4 regions of the Vibrio sp. R10-SG3-ISO10 genome follow, and region 2 is predicted to be linked to each of the others. Evidence: predicted binding sites of a transcription regulator. Region 2 holds the regulator's gene; each other region holds the start of a gene.
What was found. Region 2 encodes PurR, which represses purine synthesis genes. Its sites were predicted from a motif close to TNANGNAAACGTTTNCNTNA; they were not measured.

Region 1 (5,446 bases), on a different contig from region 2:
TGATATTGCAACAAGTCTTGGACAAGCCCTTCGCCATCAGTGTTGTCGCCTAGAATCTCACCATCATCAAGTTTTTTTAGCGTATTAACTGCACCTGCTAACTGCGCGCGCTCGGTGACACGATTCGCAAAGCGGAACGCGTCTTCTTTAAATGGCACAGTGACATTGCACCCTTTGCCACCCTCAGCAAAAAACTCACTGGCTGCTTGGGCAAAAGCATCGGTTGCCGGGCTCTGAGTGGTATAGGTCAAAGACTGATTAGTTTGACGAGCAAATAGCGTATGAATAAATGGTGATTTACTTTGGGCGATTGGGTTACCAAAAACAACGTAGTTGTCTATTTGCTGAGTCATATCCTTACCTATCAGAAACAAAAAGGGCCAATGCGGAACATTGACCCTATCACTATCTATATAAGGAGGAAAGTATTACCACTCTCTCGGTTTAAGGTAATGATCATACAGCTCAGCCTCTGGAGAGTTTGGCTCCACTTGGTAAGCGTATTCCCAGCGCGCTAGTGGCGGCATAGACATAAGAATAGACTCAGTGCGGCCGCCGCTTTGTAAGCCAAACAATGTGCCACGGTCAAAGACTAAGTTAAACTCTACATAGCGCCCACGACGATACAGTTGGAACTGGCGTTCACGCTCACCGTATTCAGTCTCTTTGCGACGTTCAACAATCGGCAGGTAAGCTTGGCAATAACCCTCACCGACCGCCTTAATATAGTCAAAACACTTATCAAACTGCCAATGGTTGAGATCATCAAAGAATAAGCCACCAACACCACGAGTTTCATCTCGGTGAGGTAAGTAGAAGTATTTGTCGCACCAAGCTTTGTGTTCTGAGTAAACGCCTTCGCCAAACGGTGCACACACTTCTTTAGCCGTGTTGTGCCAATACTGCGCATCTTCTTCAAATGGGTAGAAAGGTGTTAAATCAAAACCGCCTCCAAACCACCAAATCGGCTCCTCACCCTCTTTTTCCGCAATAAAGAAACGAACATTGGCATGTGAAGTAGGCACATAAGGGTTATTTGGATGCATAACTAAAGAGACGCCCATTGCCTCGAAGCGACGTCCAGCTAATTCAGGGCGATGCGCCGTGGCGGAAGCTGGCATTTCTTTACCTTGCACATGTGAAAAGTTAACACCACCTTGCTCAAAAACAGCACCATCTTTCATCACTCGGGTACGACCACCGCCACCTAGCTTTTCTCCAGGCTCGCGATGCCATGCATCTTCAACAAATACCGCTTGTCCATCCACCTCTTCGAGCTGCTGACAAATTGAATCCTGAAGATCCATTAAAAATTGCTTTACCGTTTGTTTATCTATGGCTGACATACAACTTCCTTTACTGCAGGGTTATCCCTGTCTTAATACTTGTAGTGATTTAGCATCTCGAATTTCGCTGGGCTTTTCTCTACCACCCGTTTGGCCTTCGAGTACCGCAATCTGGTCATAACCAAACTGCATATAAACTTCTTCACTTGTCATGCATGGCGGCTGACCGGACAAGTTTGCGCTGGTAGAGGTTAACGGCTTTCCGAATGCATTACACATCTTTTGTACCAAAGGATGATCCGTCACTCGCACAGCAATCGATTGATGTTGACCGGATACCCACCGAGATACGCGATCACTCGATGGCATGATCCAAGTGACCGGCCCAGGCCAACTCTGTTTGACCCTGATTAGCTGCTCTTGAGTCAGCTGAGATTCATCAATATACGGAATTAACTGCTGGTAACTCGCCGCGATAAGAATGAGTCCTTTATCGGCAGGGCGCTGCTTAAGATCCAGTAGCTTGCGCACTGCTTCGCTATTATCGGGATCGCACCCCACACCAAAGACTCCTTCGGTTGGATAAGCGATCACTTCACCATCCATTAAAGCGTTCAGTGCTTGATTAAAGTTTTCCACTTAGTCACACCTTAGTTATTCTCTACAGGCTTAAGTCTACAAACAATCTCAATCCGAGACTAAAGCTATTTATTAATAAATTCCCGAGCTAAGTATTTCACCACGACGCAAACGTTTGCTTAAGTGTGAAATCTCCGTATAATGCGCTCAAAATGTTTGCTCACCAATTCTATGCAGCTTTGAAGGAGTTTGAGATGAAAGTCGGTATCATCATGGGTTCTAAATCTGATTGGCCAACCATGAAACTAGCAGCAGAAATGCTCGATAGATTCGGGGTTGAGTACGAAACTAAAGTAGTTTCTGCGCACCGTACCCCTCAACTTCTTGCAGACTATGCAAACAGCGCTAAAGAGCGTGGCCTGAAAGTAATCATTGCTGGTGCAGGCGGTGCTGCGCACTTACCAGGCATGGCGGCAGCCTTCACTTCACTGCCAGTTCTAGGTGTTCCAGTTCAGTCCCGCGCACTTAGTGGTCTAGACTCTCTATACTCCATCGTGCAAATGCCAAAAGGTATTGCTGTCGGCACTTTGGCTATCGGCGAAGCGGGTGCGGCAAATGCAGGTATTCTCGCTGCGCAAATTCTTGGTACACATGATGAAGCTGTAATGGCGAAAGTTGAAGCTTTCCGCGCTGAACAGACAGAAACGGTTTTAGCGAACCCAAATCCTGCAGAGGACTAAGTCATGCATGTTTTAGTGCTAGGTGCTGGTCAATTAGCTCGCATGATGTCACTGGCTGGCGCGCCGCTTAATATTGATATCTCAGCGTATGACGTAGGCAGTAAAAATGTCGTTCATCCACTCACGCAGACTGTAATTGGTCACGGACTTGAAAACGCCATCGCTCAAGCTGATGTTATCACCGCTGAGTTTGAACATATCCCTCACGACATTCTGGCAATCTGCGAGCAAAGTGGAAAGTTCTTACCTTCGACTGAAGCGATAAAAGCAGGCGGCGATCGCCGTATCGAGAAGCAGTTGCTTGATGACGCAGATGTACGCAATGCGAAGTACTTTGTCATCAATACACGTGAAGACTTTGACCAAGCTATTGCACACGTTGGCATCCCTATGGTGCTAAAAAGTGCGCTTGGCGGATACGATGGAAAAGGTCAGTGGCGTTTAAAAGATCCAGCTCAAATCGAGACCATTTGGACAGAAATGGCCGAGTGCATCGCTGCATCTGAAACTCAAGCGATCGTAGCGGAAGAATTCGTGCCATTTAATCGTGAAGTTTCCCTAGTAGGTGCACGTGGCAAAGACGGTAGCGTTGCTGTTTATCCATTGGCTGAGAATGTCCACACTAACGGCGTACTGACTCTGTCTACTGCCATCGCAGATACCGAACTGCAACAACAAGCAAAACAGATGTTTACTGCTGTCGCCAATAAGCTCAATTACGTTGGTGTATTAGCCCTTGAGTTTTTCGATGTCGACGGCACCTTGCTGGTCAATGAGATTGCCCCACGGGTGCATAACTCTGGACACTGGACTCAACAAGGCGCAGAAACTTGTCAGTTTGAAAATCACTTAAGAGCAGTATGCGACTTACCACTAGGCAGCACTAAACTGATTCGTGAAACTTCAATGATCAATATCTTGGGTGAAGATACCTTACCAAGCGAATTACTCGCGATGGATGGGGTGCACATTCATTGGTATGGCAAAGAGAAACGTACAGGCCGCAAGATGGGTCACATTAACGTGTGTGGTGATTACAGCGGTGAACTGCAGCGTAAACTGTGTGCACTTGCCGATCTGTTGGATGAACAAGCATTTCCTGCTGTTCATGAGTTTTCAGCAAACTTCGCCCAATAACTCAGTTTATAGATAGCAAAAACGGCGCTTGATGCGCCGTTTTTTTATTATTCAGATTGTGTGTGATGACACTTCCGGTCGGCACACTGCCTTTTGACTCCACTGGCGAGCTTCTTCTCAACTAACAGTGGAAAACCACATTTCTCACACTGACCTGAAATCGGCGGCTGATTGACAGCAAACTTGCATTTCGGATAGTTGTCACAGGCATAGAAAACCTTACCAAAGCGAGTTTTACGCTCCACTAACTGGCCTTTATTGCACTCTGGACATGTATGGTGTTCCGGCTGCTGCTGTTCTTGCTTAGGTTGATCTAAAGACTCGATGTGGTTGCACTGCGGGTAATGACTACAACCAATAAACATCCCATAGCGCCCCTGACGGAGAACAAGCTCATTGCCGCATTCAGGGCAAGCAACACCGAGCTCTTTAACGATGTGACCGTCGTTTTGGTGCAAGGGTTTAATGAAGTCACACACCGGGTACTGATCGCAACCCAAGAAAGGACCATGCTTACCATGGCGAAGGTGAAGTTCACCTTCGCGCTGTTCACTTTGGCATTTAGGGCAAGCTTGGTGCTCTAGCGCATGTTCATGGGCTGAAAACAGCTGATGATCAATTTTATTGCTCATATCAACTCAGAAAGGTTAGTGAAGGATACCTTGTTCTTTGGTATACAGCAGCTCTTCCATAAGTGTGTATGCATTCTCATTGCCTGGTACATTAAATAGCACCATAAGCACAATCCATTTCAGATCATCAAGCTCAAACTCGTCCGTCTCTAGGCCCATAATGCGATCAATAACCATCTCACGAGTTTCAGTCGTGAGGACGTTAACTTGCTCTAAGAAGGTCAAAAAGCCACGGCACTCTAGACTTAAGCGCTCACACTCTTTAGTTGTATAGATACGAGTCGAGTTCGAAGTGCTGCACACCGAGATCGCAGAGTGGGTTTCACTTTGCTGCAGTGCTGCTAGCTCTTCTAGCCAGACAAGGGCTTTGTAAATGTCTTTTTGATGAAAGCCTGCGCGAAGAAGCTCTTCTTCTAGCTCATCTTGATTGACTTGTAACTCTGCATCGCTATGGATGTAGGTTTCGAATAGATACATTAAGATATCCATCATCATAGCTAGCCCCTCCCCTTTCGAATATAGCCACCGGAAACTGCAACAACATGCCCTGAAAGCTCAAGCTCCAAGAGCTGCATCATGACGTCCTGCACAGGTATATTGGTCCTGTTTGCAAGAATATCAACTGGTATAGCCTTACTTCCTACGTTAGCTAACAGCAGAGCAAATGGCAATTCTTCTTTACTATCTATTTCCTCGAAAAGTTCATTTTGAATCGGTGGCTTACTGGAATTAGACCAGCGTAAAAGCGTCTCTATTTCATCAACTATGTCCTGAACTCGCATCACCAAGCACGCGCCTTGCTTAATCAACAGGTTACAGCCGCGTGCATTTGAATCGTGGATAGACCCCGGAATAGCAAACACGTCACGCCCTTGCTCTATGGCATAGCGCGCCGTAATCAAGGAGCCACTTTTCTCTGCGGCTTCAACCACCAGCACTCCAACAGATAGGCCACTGATAATTCGATTGCGGCGCGGAAAATGATCGGCTTTAGGCTTCGCTTTGGGATGAAACTCCGAAACCAGCGCACCACCAGAATCAAGGATTCTCCTAGCAAGTTCACGATGTCTAG
Region 2 (5,446 bases):
GTTAATATATGCTCATAATTCGTCTTTTATTGTCACGTAAGCCATTACCGCTATTCATTTTTATTAGTTACACTAATAGGTAGTTATTTTGGGAGTGATACCTAATGCAAGAAATCAAAGCATTCAATGAGAAACGTGCGGAAATTTATTGGTGGCTTTCAAGCCTTTACGCCAAGGAATTAACGGAAGAGAATCTGGAGCAGTACCATTCAGCTCAAATCCGCTCTTTCCTTACTGGCCTTGGCGAGAATGCCGCTCTTAAACCGTCGATTGATCGTGTCATTGATGCACTTAATCGCTTAATCGATCGCGAAGATGCGCAACTAGAGCTTGCCGCTGACTTTTGTGATCTATTTTTAAAGTCTGACCGCGACTCGGCACTGCCTTATGCTTCAATGTACATTGGAGACACAGGCCTGCTTAACGACAAGCCTGCCAAAGAGATGGAAGCATTAATGCTAGAGCATGGTGTAGCCGTTGATGAAAGCCTAAATGAGCCGGCTGATCACATTGCCATTGAGCTGGATTTTCTCGGTAACCTTATCATTCGCTCTAATGAACTTGAGCAAGAGCGTCATATTGAAGAAGCGCTTATCGAACAAGAGAGCTTCATTCGTCAGCACCTTCTAAGTTGGACACCTAAGTTTTCGGCTAAGTGTCAAACGCTCGATGAATTCGGTTTTTACTCTGCGATCGCTTCTCTCACTGTGGCGTTCTTGGAGTTGGACTGCACATATTTAATCGGCGAATAGAGTCTGACAATGTGAACTGGCACAGGTCAGTTTGACGAAATATGTTTGCCCTAAGTCGGATTGCGGTCTAAAATCGTGACCGCAAACGATAAAAATGAACTATTCAAATACAAACCGCTAAATAAGAGCGGTTTTTGTGTTTCTGATACTTTCTGCCAACTTATTCTAAACTGAATATATTCTCGTGGCAGTCATCGACAGGACAAAATTTATGGCCACTATTAAAGACGTTGCTCGCCTTGCTGGTGTTTCAACAACCACTGTGTCTCACGTGATTAACAAGACACGCTTTGTTGCCGAAGCGACACAAGAAAAAGTGATGGAAGCGGTAACCGAGCTTAACTATGCACCGAGTGCCGTTGCTCGTAGTCTTAAGTGCAACACTACTCGTACAATCGGTATGTTAGTGACGCAATCGACTAACCTATTTTTCTCAGAAGTTATCGACGGCGTAGAAAGCTACTGCTACCGCCAAGGTTACACCTTGATTCTGTGTAATACCGGCGGCATCTATGAGAAGCAACGCGACTACATTCGCATGCTGGCTGAAAAGCGTGTAGATGGCATCCTAGTGATGTGTTCAGATCTGACTGAAGAGCTGAGCGAAATGCTCGACCGCCACAAAGACATTCCAAAAGTAGTAATGGACTGGGGTCCAGAGAGTTCTCAAGCCGATAAGATCATCGATAACTCTGAAGAAGGCGGCTATCTAGCGACAAAATATCTGATCGAGCGCGGTCATACTGACATTGCTTGTTTAAGTGGTCACTTCGAGAAAGCGGCGTGTGTTGAGCGTATTAGTGGCTTTAAGCGCGCAATGGCTGAAGCTGATTTATCAGTAAACGAAGATTGGATTCTTGAAGGCAACTTCGAATGTGATACGGCGGTACTGGCTGCGGATAAAATTGTGGCGATGGATAAAAAGCCAACAGCCGTGTTCTGTTTTAATGACACGATGGCGCTTGGCTTAATGAGCCGTCTACAACAGAAAGGCATTCAAATACCTCAAGACATCTCAGTAATCGGCTACGATAATATTGAACTAGCAGAGTACTTCTCTCCACCTCTAACAACAGTGCACCAACCAAAACGTCGCGTTGGTAAGAATGCCTTCGAAATTCTTCTTGAGCGCATTAAAGATAAAGAGCACGAAAAACGTGTGTTCGAGATGCACCCAGAAATTGTCGAGCGCAATACCGTTCGTAATCTAAATAAATAACCTTAAGTCAGACGCTTAGCTGGTAGTCGTACTATTGGCTAGGCGTATATCTCCCCTCTATTTATTGAACCAACATCACATTTATCCGATACAAACGTGATGTTCTGCGCAGATTTTATTTATTCTTAATGTGTTCGATTAATGCCACGAACAGGGCAAACCATTTCGAAAGGATGGGACGCAAAGCCTCCGGCCTTAAACAATTTATTGTCTGGTAGCGGGGTTGCCGATGGCGAATATGCAAACTGTCATACCGCTTTTACTTGCACTCGTATGACACCTTACTGACAATGTCTCTGCATAATTTTGCTAATCTCTCGGACCTGCATTGGTGGCGTATACTTATACACCGAGAAAACACAGCATGGATAAACCAATACTAAAAGACTCAATGCGTTTATTTGAGCAGTTAGGACATATTAAGTCTCGCTCAATGTTTGGTGGCTTTGGCATTTTTGCTGATGACACTATGTTCGCACTTGTCGTCAACGATAAACTACACGTACGCGCGGACGCGGCTCTCGCTAAACAGTTCAGGTCTCAAGGGCTAGAACCCTATGTTTACAAAAAACGCGGATTCCCCGTCGTGACGAAGTATTTTGCGCTTTGTGATGATTGGGCAGCTGACGCAAATAAAACCTTAAAGATTGCGAACGTCGCCTTAAAAGCAGCAAATCAAGAGAAGCAATGCCAATCGCAAGCGAAACCCAATCGTTTGAAAGATCTGCCTAACTTGCGGCTAGCGACTGAGCGCATGCTCAAGAAAGCTGGTATAGATTCGGTAGAGAATCTGGAACAAGTGGGAGCCGTACATGCGTTTAAAGCCATTCAGACTACACACTCTTCCGATGTAAACATCGAACTTCTCTGGGCTTTAGAAGGTGCCATTAAAGGGACACACTGGTCGGTTATCCCCCAAAGTCGCCGTCAGGAGCTGTTAACTCAAGTCAGCTAACCTAAAAATAAATTTGTTTAAGAAGTCAGCCTTTGTGCTGACTTTTTTATTGGTTTTTATCTGCCATCTTGAAATTTGTGGCTTGCTTTCCCTGTCTTGTCTAGTAACACTAATAATTGATATCCATGAAATATGATGGAGCTGCACAACATGAATAAAAAGATCATCCTAGGAATTGTTTTCGTCGCACTAATTGTTTTACTTGGCGTAAATTTTGGTCAGTATCTCACGCTAGAAAACGCGAAGGCGCAGCAAGCAGAGCTCGCCGCATTTATCGCAGATAACTTTACTATCGCCGCTGCTAGCTATTTTATCGCCTATGTTGCTATCACCGCTTTCTCAATTCCTGGCGCTGCGGTCGTTACCCTTTTAGGCGCCGCTCTATTTGGTTTCTGGACAAGCTTACTGTTGGTCTCTTTCGCCAGCACCATTGGGGCAACACTCGCATTTTTAAGCAGCCGATACTTATTACGTGATTGGGTACAGAGTAAGTTTGGTGACAAGCTCAATGCCATCAATCAAGGCGTTGAAAAAGATGGCGCATTTTATCTGTTCTCATTGCGATTGATTCCAGTATTCCCATTTTTCCTAATCAACTTGTTAATGGGTTTGACTCCCATCGCGACAACTCGATTCTATTTGGTTAGCCAACTAGGTATGTTGCCAGGAACCGCTGTGTACCTAAATGCCGGCACTCAACTCGCTCAAATAGACAGCTTGTCGGGTATCGTCTCTCCTACCGTTTTGGCTTCTTTCGCACTTCTCGGGTTGTTCCCTGTCATTGCAAAATGGATTATGACTAAAATTAAGGCGTCCCCATCAACATCAAACGGAAATGCATAATGAGGATCTATTCCGCATCTACGCCAACTGAAGCTCACATTGTTTGTGAGCTTCTTAAGTCTCAACAGATTGAATGTGAAGTCCGTGGCGAAGGCGTATTTGGGCTCCAAGGGGAAATTCCCTTTGGGGAGAGCAGTGAACCCTATGTGTGGTTACTTAACCCTCATCAAGCTAAGCAAGCGAAGGGGGTTATCAAGCAATTTAACAGTGCGGAAATCGGCAGTAACTGGCTGTGCAACCAATGTGGAGAAGTGAACGAGCCTCAATTTGGCGCATGTTGGCAATGCGGAGAAGCAGCACCTTAACCGATTTTAGGCGCTTCAATTTGCTGCTGAATAAATGAAATTGAATGGTGATTGAACTCTTCTGGTCGCTCGACGTTACATACATGGCCGCAATCGGCGATCTCAAGTAACTTACTTTTACGATGTGCTGCGACCATCTCTTTGACAGGCTGAATAAACATATAGTCTTTCTCACCCATCAAATAGAGCGTCGGGATCGGCAATTCCTTATCTTTAAAATACTTCATCAGTGGGTTAACTTCCGAAGTGAGAATAAACCAGCGCTTAAACTCTTTTTGGCAAAGCTTCTTTGCTTCGCGGATAAACAAGTGCCTTGATTCTCTTTGTGTACGCTGCGGCATCACAATATAAGCGAATAGACTGTACAGCCACATGTAAGGGATGACGTGTTTGCACATGCCACCTAGCCTAACCAATATCTGCGAACGGACGTTAAATCGCGTTACAGCGCCACCTAGCACCATCGACTTGACTCTATCTGTCGCGAGTTCCGCTAGGTTTCGAACAATAATCGTGCCGAGAGACATACCAACAAAATGAGCTGAACGTATCTTTAAGTGATCGAGCACCTTAAGAATGTCCATTGTCACCGCTTGAAACGTATAGCGGTTTGCCATCAACTCTTTGATCAATTGATTAGACTTACCATGACCACGAAGATCAATAAGTAATAGATTAAAGTGCTGTTTATACGCTTTGATTTGCTTAAACCAAATTGAGGAACTTCCCCCTGCGCCATGCACAAAGACTACCCATTCATCACTTGTAGGATGGGTAAAGGTTTTGTGAAATAGCAAGGTGTCACTCATATCGAAAAGGGTTTACTCAGCAATAAAATTGGTTACGGAGAGTACCATAAACATAGGGGGATTTACGTCAATTTACCTCAATTCTTAATTATTCTTTTATTAAAAGTGTAAGTAACCATCAAAAAAGGCGCCCTAAAGACGCCTAGTTTCATATTACTGTTTGCTCAACGCACTGTGATACAAGGATAGGTATTCATCTGCCGATTTATTCCAACAGAAATTCTGCTCCATCGCATACAATTGAACGCGTTTGACTTCATTAGGTTGCTGCGCGTGCAGCAGTAAAGAACGCTGCAACACGTTAAGCAAAGCACTTGGCTTTGGTTCATCAAATACAAAACCCGTTGCATTTTCAGGCTCAGCATCATAATCATTGACACTGTCGCGCAAACCACCAACACCGCGAACAATAGGTAGCGTTCCGTAAGCCATGCTGTAGATTTGATTCAAACCACAAGGCTCAAACTCGGACGGCATAATAAAGAAGTCCGATCCGGCTTCAACCAAATGCGCTAACTCATTGTCATACGCCTCAACAAAAACAAACTTGTCGCTATGCAGCG
Region 3 (5,446 bases), 290 kb from region 2:
ATCGCTATTTTAAAATCTATCTACCAATACGTACAAAAGCGAGTATCCTAGTAGTCAAAATTAAAAATAGTAACCAAGTCCTGCACCCTACAACCTGGCCTAACTCTCTAAATACTAATCAAAACTCTAAGTTAGGCATTTGAATAATTCGAGCCTTCAGCACTCTGGAGGTTCTGCAGTTGGACGACTCTACACTATGGCGAAAACTTTGCTTCAATACGTCGTATCTATGGGGCTGATATTTTTGTGCCTTGTCGCGGGCATTAATATTCAACACTTATTAGGTATCTCTATTCCTGGCAGCATCATCGGTATGCTGATTTTGTTTGGTTTGCTTGCGAGCGGACTCGTGCCTTCAGACTGGGTTAAACCCGGTGCCTCTCTCTTTATTCGCTACATGGTGCTGCTATTCGTCCCTATCAGTGTTGGCTTGATGGAGCATTTCGATATGCTAATCGCTAACGCCTTACCGATTTTAGCAAGTGCTGTAGGTGGTACTCTCATCGTACTGGTCATTTTGGGGTTAATGCTCGATCGCATGCTTAAAGGAGGACAAAAATAATGTGGTTACTTGTCACTATTGTTGTTTTCTTTGCCGCACGTTGGCTATGCCAAAAAGTTAAAAGCCCTTTTATGAATCCTTTATTGGTGAGCCTAGCCGTTCTCATTCCACTGCTGACTTACCTGAAAGTGCCATTTGAAACTTACTATGCCGACAATCAGTGGATTAATTATCTACTGCAACCAGCAGTAGTCGCGCTGGCTTATCCTCTATATGAGCAATTACCACAGATCCGAGCCAATTGGCGTATCATCATGCTGGCGTGCGGTGTGGGCAGTATCATGTCGATGTTTACCGCAAGCATGATTGCCGTTTACTTAAAGGCAGATATTTCTCTAATCGCAAGCTTGTTGGGTAAATCAGTGACCACACCGATTGCGATGGAGGTTTCGAGTCACCTTGGTGGTGAGCCCGCCATCGCTGCGATACTGGTTTTAATCGTTGGCCTGTTCGGTGCGATTATGGCTTATCCGATATACAACCTGCTTAACATCACTCACCCTATTGCCAAAGGGCTCACGATGGGGACGGTTTCCCACGCGCTGGGGACAGCAACCTGCGCTGAGAAAGATGGTCAAGATGCGGCCTTTAGCTCTCTAGCACTTGTGGTGTGCGGTGTTATAACCTCAATCCTAGCACCTTCTTTCTTTACCTTGGCAGTCTGGTTGTCAGCGTAAGTAATTGATGTCGAGCTGCAACTAGCGGCTCGACGCACATCACTAATTTCTCGCCTGTAATCGTTATCATGTGTGACATCACTCAAATAATGCAACAGACAATATCGTTACAATATATTTTGTGATCTTGATCGCCGAATAATTCTCATCTTTACATAAAATGTAATACCAATATCGGAGTTTACACACCAGTATCTGGCTCTAAACTCAAAGATATCAACGATGTTTATTAAAGGACTCACTATGAGAAGCCGCATTGAACAGGCGCTATCTGAAGTGCCACAAAACGTAGCAGATTTCTTATCTCCTATTCTTCTTGCTGACGATTTTGACGCGACGATTTCTTCAGAGCAATTTGAGCAACTCCTCGCTATTTCAGGTCTTGATGACGCAGAACTACGAGTATTGCTACTTCCATTTGCAGCCGCTTATTCCTATGCTCCGCTTTCTAAGTTTTATGTGGGTGCAATTGTTCGCGGCCTATCTGGCAAACTCTACTTCGGCGCGAATGTCGAGTTTGACGGCGTTCAACTAGGGCAAACCGTTCACGCAGAGCAATCAGCCATCAGCCATGCGTGGATGAAGGGTGAACAAGGCGTTGCTGACATCACGATCAACTACAGCCCTTGTGGTCACTGTCGTCAGTTTATGAATGAGCTTTCAACCGCTAACGAGCTAAAGATCCAACTGCCGAAACGTGAAGGTCAGCCACTTCATTACTACTTACCAGAATCGTTTGGCCCTTCAGATCTTGGCATCGAATCCGCATTGATGACCTCTGTTGACCATGGAAAACAGACACAAGAGCAAGATGAGCTATTACAACTGGCCGTCGCTGCCTTAAATCGTAGCCATGCCCCTTACACACATAACTTAAGTGGTGTCGCGATTAAGACCAAAGATGGCAAAGTATATCAAGGCGCATATGCAGAAAACGCTGCATTTAACCCAAGCCTACCGCCACTTCAGGTTGCGTTGATCCAGTTACTGTTAGACCGTAAGGAGCTCGACAGTATTGATTCTGCGGCCTTGGTAGAAGCAGAAGACGGTACTATAAGCCATCTAGCAAACACGCAAGCGACGCTAGAAGCACTAAACCCTGATATTCCAATCACTTACTTGGAACTTTAAACTGAGAAAGGCGCTAAATTAGCGCCTTTTTTGTATCAATTCGGGATTAAACATCGAAAAACGGTTTGGGGTCGACTTCTAACTGACTAGGGGCTATCGCCTTTTTAATCGTTAGTTTGGTTGTTTTCATATCGACAAAACTTACATCGACAAAACGGTGATACTTACGCGAATAGAAACATTTGATTTCTGGCTTTAGCGGCTCGTGGGAATTCGAAGTCCAAACAATACCTACACGTCCGTCACTCAACTCGACCAAAGCCCCAACAGGGAAAACGCCAATACAGTTGATGAATTTGTACACCAACTCTTTGTCTAAATGATTCGGTGTTAAGCTCAAGAGTATTTTAAACGCTTCTGCTGGGCTCATGCCTTGCTTGTAACAGCGATCGGCAGTCAACGCGTCATAGATATCAACGATGCAGCTCATACGACCGTGTAAAGGGATTTCATCACCTTTAAGCCCCGCTGGATAGCCGTTCCCATCGAGTTTTTCATGATGCATCAAACAAACGTCGCGGCTAACATCACTCAAACCTGTAACCGTAGTGATGATCTCTTTCGCGTAAACCTGATGAAGCTTCATATGCTCGAACTCTTCGGGTGTTAACCGAGCAGGTTTGTGCAGAACTTTATCGTCAACCTTAATTTTGCCAACATCGTGAATAATGCCACCAATCGCCATTTGTTTTAGCGTCTCTTTCGGCAGGCCAAGATGTTTACCAAATGTCACGAGTAAAGTCGCAACATTGACTGAGTGTTCAAGTAAGTACTCATCTTTATTGCGCAGTGCAGAAACACAATGCAATGCATCTGAATCAAGCAACACGGATTCGATCATGTCGTCTGCGAGATCATCCAGTTCGGAGACATGTATTGGCTTACCTTCAAAAGTTTGCGTCAGAATCCTGTTAGCCAGCCCTTTCGCTTCTTTGATAATTTTCTGCGCTTTCTTTTGCTGTGAAAAACGGCTCACCTTTTTCCGCTTCACTGGTGTTGATGCTTCTTGTGGCAATTCAGTTTCTTCCACAACCTTAACGGGTTTAAAAACACTCCCTTTTACTGACAACTCCTTGTCTACCCAAGCAAATTTGACTCCATTTTTAACAAGCTGTTTTACTGCTTTTTCAGACGGTACACGCCCCGCATTGGCGAGATTGACGCGTTTACTGTCCTCAATTGCAGTCACAAACATGCCAACGGTCAGCGTACCGATTGGTATTTTTATGGATTTTTCTGGGTCGAACTGCATTAAGTTAGTAGCCGTATTCTTGTTAGAGTTGATTATTGTTAGTGATTATAACTCTAATGCTGAGTATTTACGTAATAAGTGATTGCAATTGCTCAATAAACACCCAAAAAGCGGTAAGAAAGTTGAAAATTGTCGGAATCGAAGATTTCAACACTCTTGCCTAGAAGCACTCCACCACTAAAATTCGCTAAACACCACAAAGCAAACGTTTGCTTTTCTTTTTCCAATGAGTATCATGCTGGAAAAATCTTCTATTCCTCTTACATTTTAGGGTTAATTATGTTCGGTACTGCAACTGCAAATCATGCAACTCGCGTTCTGCTTCTTGGTTCGGGTGAACTCGGTAAAGAAGTCGCCATTGAATGCCAGCGTCTCGGCCTTGAAGTGATCGCTTGCGATCGTTACGAAAATGCACCAGCCATGCAAGTTGCCCATCGTAGCTATACATTAGATATGCTCGATGGTGACGCGCTGCAAGCTATTATCGAAAAAGAGCAGCCCAATTATGTCGTGCCTGAAATCGAAGCCATCGCAACCGATACGTTGGTAGAGTTAGAAGCCCAAGGCTTAAACGTGGTGCCGACAGCGAAAGCAACAAAGCTAACAATGAACCGTGAAGGGATCCGTCGCCTAGCGGCAGAAGAGCTAAGCTTAACCACTTCCCCTTATCGCTTTGCAGACAGCTATGAAGAGTTTGTTGCCGCAGTAGAAGCAGTTGGTGTGCCGTGTGTATGTAAACCGGTCATGAGTTCTTCAGGTAAAGGCCAAAGTGTGCTTAAGAGCGCTGAAGATATTGATAAAGCTTGGAACTATGCACAAGAAGGCGGACGTACTGGAGCAGGTCGCGTCATTGTAGAAGGGTTTATTGATTTCGATTACGAGATCACTTTGCTCACCGTTCGCGCTGTTGATGGTGTACATTTCTGTGCGCCAATTGGTCATCGTCAGGAAGATGGAGACTACCGTGAATCTTGGCAGCCACAAGTTATGACAGACAACGCGCTAGCCGCTGCCCAAGATGCTGCCGGTAAAGTGGTGAATGCACTTGGCGGTTACGGCATCTTTGGTGTTGAGCTGTTTGTCAAAGGCGACACGGTTATCTTCAACGAAGTTTCACCTCGTCCACACGATACTGGTCTCGTCACCCTAATGTCACAAGACAGTTCTGAGTTCGCTCTACATGTTCGTGCATTTACAGGTATGCCAATCGCTGGGATTACTCAGTACGGCCCAGCAGCCTCGGCCGTTATTTTAGGGCAAGGAACATCGACCGATATTCGCTTCGAAGGCCTAGCGGATGCGTTGGCTGCGCCACAAACTCAGCTTCGACTATTTGGCAAACCAGATATTGATGGCCGTCGCCGTTTAGGGGTCGCGATAACTCGACGTGATTCTGTAGAGCAAGCGATTGAAGACGCTAAACAAAGCGCAGATAAAGTAAAAATCATTTACTAAATCGTTTTATCGAAAGTAAAAGGCTTGGTCATTTGAAATGACCAAGCCTTTATTTATCTTAGATTTAAACCGCTTCAATCAAGTAAACTTCTTCAGCAAATCGTGCCGATTCATGTTTAGCAATCTTAGGATGCTTCTTAGCTTCTTCATCGCTCTCTAGCTTAGTGATCTTGTAGCCATCGTACAGCGCTCTCACCTCAGATTCAGGGACAGCAAATGGAGGCCCCGGCATTAACTCTTGATCATAATCGAGAGTAACCAGCAAAATGCGCCCACCGGGTTTAAGCAGAGACTTAATCTTTTCTACGTATTGCACTCGCATTTCTTTTGGTAAAGCAATGAGCGAGGCTCGATCATAAACGATATCAA
Region 4 (5,446 bases), on a different contig from region 2:
AGCGAGATTTGCTCGCTATAACGATCGCAGTATGGTTAGTACGCAAATGGAGTAAAGCATGAAGAGCGAGCTCAGCCAGGAGCGGCTCGAATTCAGGTTTAATTTTGGTATGGATGCTGCGCATGTTCTCTGAGCGTAAGGTGCCAAGCTTGAGCTTAGTCTATTAGGATTTCTTAAAGGAACGACATGCTACCGAAAAGCATTACGTAAGTACAGTATTCAATCTATGTCTGGTCAACTATTCACCAGACATCAAGTCTAAGCGTGAACTGGAGTCTGGAGGCGTTTCTGCACAATACGTTTTGCCTTTTGGATCTGTATAACCTTCGGGTGCTGCGGGTCTTGTTTTATCAAATTCTCGATTACAATCCCGACACTCACAGGGAATTGCTCTTTAAGTAACTCAATATTGCTGCTATCAGACACCTTAAACTTGAGCATGGCGTTAATAAAATGGGAATGGTGGTTGATAAAATAAGGGGCTTCTTTGGCCTTTATCGCTAACGCATCAATCACACGGCCTAGTGATGCCTTTTCTGTTGCTTGCTGCATAGCTTGGGCTTTAGTTCCAAGTATTGCCTCCGCTTTATCGAGAACAATGCAGCTAATCGTCATCGCGATATCTTTCTTACCCGAATTGAGTTCCCTTAATTCATCTAACCATGTTTTTGCCAAGTCTAAACAGCCAATATGAAGCGCTACAGCGAGCAAGGCAAACTTGCGATGTTCCAGCTTCGTCTGGCTGTACAACAACTCAAGACGCTTTGGCGAGCAAACAGGGTTCACTCCATTGACTTGTAACAGCAGCTGATACAGACCTTTTGAGAACTTATGGCTGTCTATCAATTCATTCTCTTGAATGGCCAAGATCCCCTTTAGAGATGCTTTCAATGTCGCAGGATTCATTTTATTGCGTGTTTTGAGAGCGATAAGTGCTTCGAGAAACAGTCTCAGTTCCTCAATCAACACCAACTCTTCGTCATCTAGCACCGAGTCATAGTCAATTTTGGCAAGAAACATCGACGCTTTTCGGTAGTCCGAGAGCATGATACACAGCATCACACATTTAAGCGTTAGATGAACAATATGTGGGTAGCGGATTGAAAGTTTGATCATTACCCGAACGGCTTTATCTAAATCACAATCAAGCAATGAATGACGAGCTGTGATTTGAGAAACCAAAGGGTCATCAGGATAGCCAAGAAGCTCATATTCGTGAGCTAAGGTTAGCGCTTCCACCTCATTTCCCAGTTCATTGTGAAGTGAAATCTGTTTTACAAGTGGCCAACGATGTTTTACTTTTTTGCTTAGCTGGTTAAGAACAAGTAGCGCTGAGTCATATTTGTTCTGTTTTACGTAGCAATCAATAACGACTTTGTGAAAGTCTAACCACTCTATCCCCTTGCGCTTTGATTGTCGGTTGCAAATTTCAATCGCGTCATCATATAAACCAATTTCAAGCTTCTTATGCACAGTCGCCAAAATCGAGCGTTTAATTAAGCTGCTAGCAATAAGGTGCTTAAACTGGTTGTAATTAAAAGGGTGACCGAGAATATTGTCCGGCTCTAACTCTTCGGCTCCTCGGATGTGATCATCATCGCCACTGTTGGCAATAACAACAAACGAGCAGTCACGAGAGTAAGCTCGGCTTTGCTGATACAAGTAGTGATATTTAGGGCCGACTATTTTTTTCTTACTCGCGTAAGAACAGATGATCAGATCAAAGCGATGCTGGTTAACAAGCTGCTTAAAGGTCATGACATTTTGTGCCTTGTGCAACTTTTCTTCTGCACCACCCATTTTTTTCAGCATGTTTTTTATCGATGAGGACAACATACTGTTCTCTTCTACGATAAGTATTCGCTTGTCACTTAAATCTTTTTTTTCCGCCATCTAACTACATCTGTCATCTAATTTTCGATTGGATGCTAGAAGGCCGACACATTAAAGCCTATCACTAGCCGCAAACCTAGATACACAAGCCTAAACGCAGTTACAAATTAATCATTATAAAAATCATTTTTATATTTATATATCAATAAGTTAAAACCCAAAACAAACCCTAAATTACATTTACAAAACAAACTATAAAAGAGAGTTTATTCATACAAAGAATGAGATTGAACAATAATCAAGCAGATAACTAAGGTTAGAGCAGTCACGCCTTAATATTGGACCGATATCAAGTACTGAAAATTGGCAATAATTGACGACTTAATGACGTGAGGTAAACAAGTTAGAAAAGCACCAAAACGAAAAAACCCGACAACTCAATGAGCTATCGGGTCTCTAGAATAAATGGCACGCCCTGTAGGATTCGAACCTACGACCACATCCTTAGAAGGGACGTGCTCTATCCAGCTGAGCTAAGGGCGCGCTACAGGGAAAGGATTATACGAGTTCGAATTCTTAAAACAAGGGCTTTTAGTAACATTATGATCTGACTGACTAAAAAAAGGTCACAGAATTCTATTTTGATTAAAAACACCACAAAGCAAACGTTTGCTTATAGATGTTCGTCAAATAATTTGCGACAATGCGCTGCAAATAATTCGCCATTCTTATTAAAGGAAAGTCATGACCGCTCAAAATATTGATGGAACTCTAATTTCCCAAACTGTTCGCTCAGAAGTTGCCGCCCGCGTAAAGGCTCGTAAAGAAGCTGGCTTACGTGCTCCTGGCCTAGCAGTGGTTCTTGTCGGCGAAGATCCGGCTTCTCAAGTTTATGTCGGCAGTAAACGTCGTGCATGTGAAGAAGTTGGCTTTGTCTCAAAATCTTTTGACCTTCCTGCAACGACGACAGAAGAAGAGCTACTGGCTCTTATTGATGAGCTTAATGGTGACGCCGAGATTGACGGTATTCTTGTCCAGCTACCGCTTCCTGCTGGTATTGATGCAACACATGTCCTTGAGCGTATTCACCCTGAAAAAGACGTCGATGGTTTCCACCCATACAATGTAGGTCGTTTGGCTCAACGTATTCCTAAACTCCGTTCTTGTACGCCTAAAGGCATTATCACACTATTAGAGCGCTACAACATTAACCTACGTGGTATGCATGCGGTTGTGGTGGGTGCGTCAAACATTGTCGGCCGCCCTATGACGCTTGAACTACTACTTGCAGGCTGCACGACCACCACCTGTCACCGCTTCACTAAAGACCTTGAAGGTCATGTTCGCCAAGCTGACTTAGTTGTGGTTGCAGTAGGTAAACCAAACTTTATTCCTGGCAATTGGATCAAAGAAGGTGCAGTAGTGGTCGATGTAGGTATTAACCGCTTAGATTCAGGCAAGCTAGTTGGTGATGTTGATTATGACAACGCAAAAGAGCGCGCAAGCTTTATTACCCCAGTACCAGGCGGTGTGGGACCAATGACGGTAGCAAGCCTAATTGAGAACACCATGCTTGCTTGTGAGCAGTTTCATACTAAGAAATAGTACGTAGGTAGACACCACAAATAATCAAAGGGCAGATATCGAGTGATATCTGCCCTTTTTGATTTGGATAACTGGATAACTGGATAACTGGATAACTAAAGTTGATCCGCTGTGGTTAAGAAGTCCAGTCTAGTTTTCCACAGGGCGAAGCCCGATCCCGCTTTCCATAGGGCGCAGCCCGTTCCAGAAAGACAAAGTCCACTCTCGACTCTTAAAGGCTGAGAATCACACCAGCAATTGACGCGCTCATAAGGTTTGCCATTACACCTGCCGCAATGGCGCGGAAGCCATATTTGGAAATGAATGGGCGCTTTTCAGGCACTAAGCTTCCCAATCCACCAATGAGCATAGCCATAGTTGAAATGTTCGCGAATCCACATAGTGCGAAAGTAACAATAGCTTGTGAATGTTCACTTAGTTGGTCTTTAACATCCATTAATTGTATAAAAGCAACAAACTCGTTCACTACGATCTTATTACCAATTAATGAACCTGCCGTGATCGCTTCACTCCATGGAACGCCAACTAGCCATGCTACTGGAGCAAATACATAACCCAGAATAAGTTCAAAGCTAAGCTCAATTCCTACTAATCCGCCGATCCAGCCTAGCATGCCGTTAAGCATTGCAATAATACTGATAAAGGCCAGTAGAGTTGCTCCAACCGCAACCGCAATACGTAAACCAGACAGGGCACCATCTGCCATAGCTTCAACAACATTCGTTGCTCTTGGCATATCAGCATTATCTAGTTCAGAAGTCTGATTAATCGACTCTGTTTCTGGTACCAACATCTTCGCCATTAATAGGCCAGCTGGTGCAGACATAAACGCCGCCGCGATTAGGTAGTTTAGATCCACACCTAACGATGCGTAACCGACCAAAGTACCACCCGCGACTGATGCTAAGCCACACGACATTACTGCAAAGAACTGAGAATCTGTCATTTGTTTCAGATAAGGTTTTACAACTAATGGAGCCTCAATCATACCAACGAAAATATTCGCAGTTGCAGACAAAGATTCTGCGCGGCCAATACCAAGTAATTTCTGAAGTGCACCACCAATCAGGTTGATCACTTTAGGCATTAAACCAATATGATACAAACCCGAAATCAACGCAGAGAAGAAGACAATTATACCCAACACGTTGATCGCAAAAGTGAAGCCACCCGTGGCTAAACCACCAAACAAGAAAGCAATACCTTCTTGGCCATAGTTGATTAGATTTGATACCGCACCTGTTACACTATTCAGTACTTCTTTACCCGCAGGGACATAGAGTACTAGTAGCGCGAAAGTAATTTGCAGAGCAAACGCCAGTGACACTGTTTTAAAGTTGATTTTATTTCTATTTGTAGACAGCAACCAAGCCGTGAACAAGATAGCTACTACACCGAGAATTGAGTTCATAACATGAATCCGACAAAGGAGGAACAAGAATGGCGTCGGAGTTTAGTGATATAAAAGTGAGATGCAAATCACATTTGTTAATTGAATGTATTTTGTAGAGAGCAAAAAAATACCACCAGACTAAGTGATTGATTTTAATAAGTATAAACGTTTGCTTAAACTTTATTTTTCCAACTGGAAAATATGTTTACAGACTAGGAAAAAATCATTTGCTCTAATTTCAAGGTTGCGACCTTTGAACATAAGGCGCTAGTTTCTTATCCCAGTGGCAAGGGTTACCAATTTTCTGCTTAATAAAATCGATCACGGCTACCGTCTTCTTAGGCAGATATCGACGACTTGGGTAAACGGCATAAAAAGGCATACTCTGTGATGCCCGCCAATCAGGAAGCAGTTGAATGAGTTGACCATTCTTAAACTCATCTCTGATCAAGTAGGTAGCCAGATACGCAATACCCCACCCTGCAACGGCTGCATCACGGACGGCCTCCGCCAAATCGACTGAGTAATTACCTGAAACTTTAATATTCAGTTGCCCTGTTTTATGACTAAATGCCCAACGCGTGTAATCACGCTCCCAGCTGCGATATATCAAGC

Region 1: the regulator PurR is predicted to act here: its motif matches at 2,029-2,048, upstream of purE (5-(carboxyamino)imidazole ribonucleotide mutase).
Region 3: the regulator PurR is predicted to act here: its motif matches at 3,820-3,839, upstream of purT (formate-dependent phosphoribosylglycinamide formyltransferase).
Region 4: the regulator PurR is predicted to act here: its motif matches at 2,491-2,510, upstream of folD (bifunctional methylenetetrahydrofolate dehydrogenase/methenyltetrahydrofolate cyclohydrolase FolD).

What each region holds. Positions count from the first base shown of each region.
Region 1 is NZ_JCBDHG010000009.1:1,066-6,511, forward strand. Features, by position in the region: gene aroE (shikimate dehydrogenase) at 1-353, opposite strand, end outside; gene hemF (oxygen-dependent coproporphyrinogen oxidase) at 429-1,346, opposite strand; gene tsaC (L-threonylcarbamoyladenylate synthase type 1 TsaC) at 1,368-1,925, opposite strand; gene purE (5-(carboxyamino)imidazole ribonucleotide mutase) at 2,120-2,605, shown strand; gene AC6R16_RS04600 (5-(carboxyamino)imidazole ribonucleotide synthase) at 2,609-3,742, shown strand; gene AC6R16_RS04605 (DNA topoisomerase family protein) at 3,790-4,374, opposite strand; gene AC6R16_RS04610 (DUF494 family protein) at 4,390-4,869, opposite strand; gene dprA (DNA-processing protein DprA) at 4,872-5,446, opposite strand, start outside.
Region 2 is NZ_JCBDHG010000020.1:318,722-324,167, reverse strand. Features, by position in the region: gene torD (molecular chaperone TorD) at 105-752, shown strand; gene purR (HTH-type transcriptional repressor PurR) at 964-1,971, shown strand; cyclic di-GMP riboswitch class I at 2,116-2,202, shown strand; gene AC6R16_RS11470 (TfoX/Sxy family DNA transformation protein) at 2,336-2,926, shown strand; gene AC6R16_RS11465 (TVP38/TMEM64 family protein) at 3,077-3,769, shown strand; gene AC6R16_RS11460 (putative signal transducing protein) at 3,769-4,074, shown strand; gene AC6R16_RS11455 (alpha/beta fold hydrolase) at 4,071-4,883, opposite strand; gene glgA (glycogen synthase GlgA) at 5,037-5,446, opposite strand, start outside.
Region 3 is NZ_JCBDHG010000020.1:608,654-614,099, reverse strand. Features, by position in the region: gene sbcB (exodeoxyribonuclease I) at 1-51, shown strand, start outside; gene AC6R16_RS12870 (CidA/LrgA family protein) at 197-562, shown strand; gene AC6R16_RS12865 (CidB/LrgB family autolysis modulator) at 562-1,239, shown strand; gene cdd (cytidine deaminase) at 1,483-2,370, shown strand; gene AC6R16_RS12855 (cyclic di-GMP phosphodiesterase) at 2,417-3,622, opposite strand; gene purT (formate-dependent phosphoribosylglycinamide formyltransferase) at 3,902-5,077, shown strand; gene AC6R16_RS12845 (thiopurine S-methyltransferase) at 5,142-5,446, opposite strand, start outside.
Region 4 is NZ_JCBDHG010000018.1:65,194-70,639, reverse strand. Features, by position in the region: gene AC6R16_RS09570 (DUF2913 family protein) at 1-124, opposite strand, end outside; gene AC6R16_RS09565 (response regulator) at 259-1,893, opposite strand; tRNA gene AC6R16_RS09560 (tRNA-Arg) at 2,300-2,376, opposite strand; gene folD (bifunctional methylenetetrahydrofolate dehydrogenase/methenyltetrahydrofolate cyclohydrolase FolD) at 2,578-3,438, shown strand; gene AC6R16_RS09550 (NupC/NupG family nucleoside CNT transporter) at 3,650-4,849, opposite strand; gene AC6R16_RS09545 (LysR family transcriptional regulator) at 5,070-5,446, opposite strand, start outside.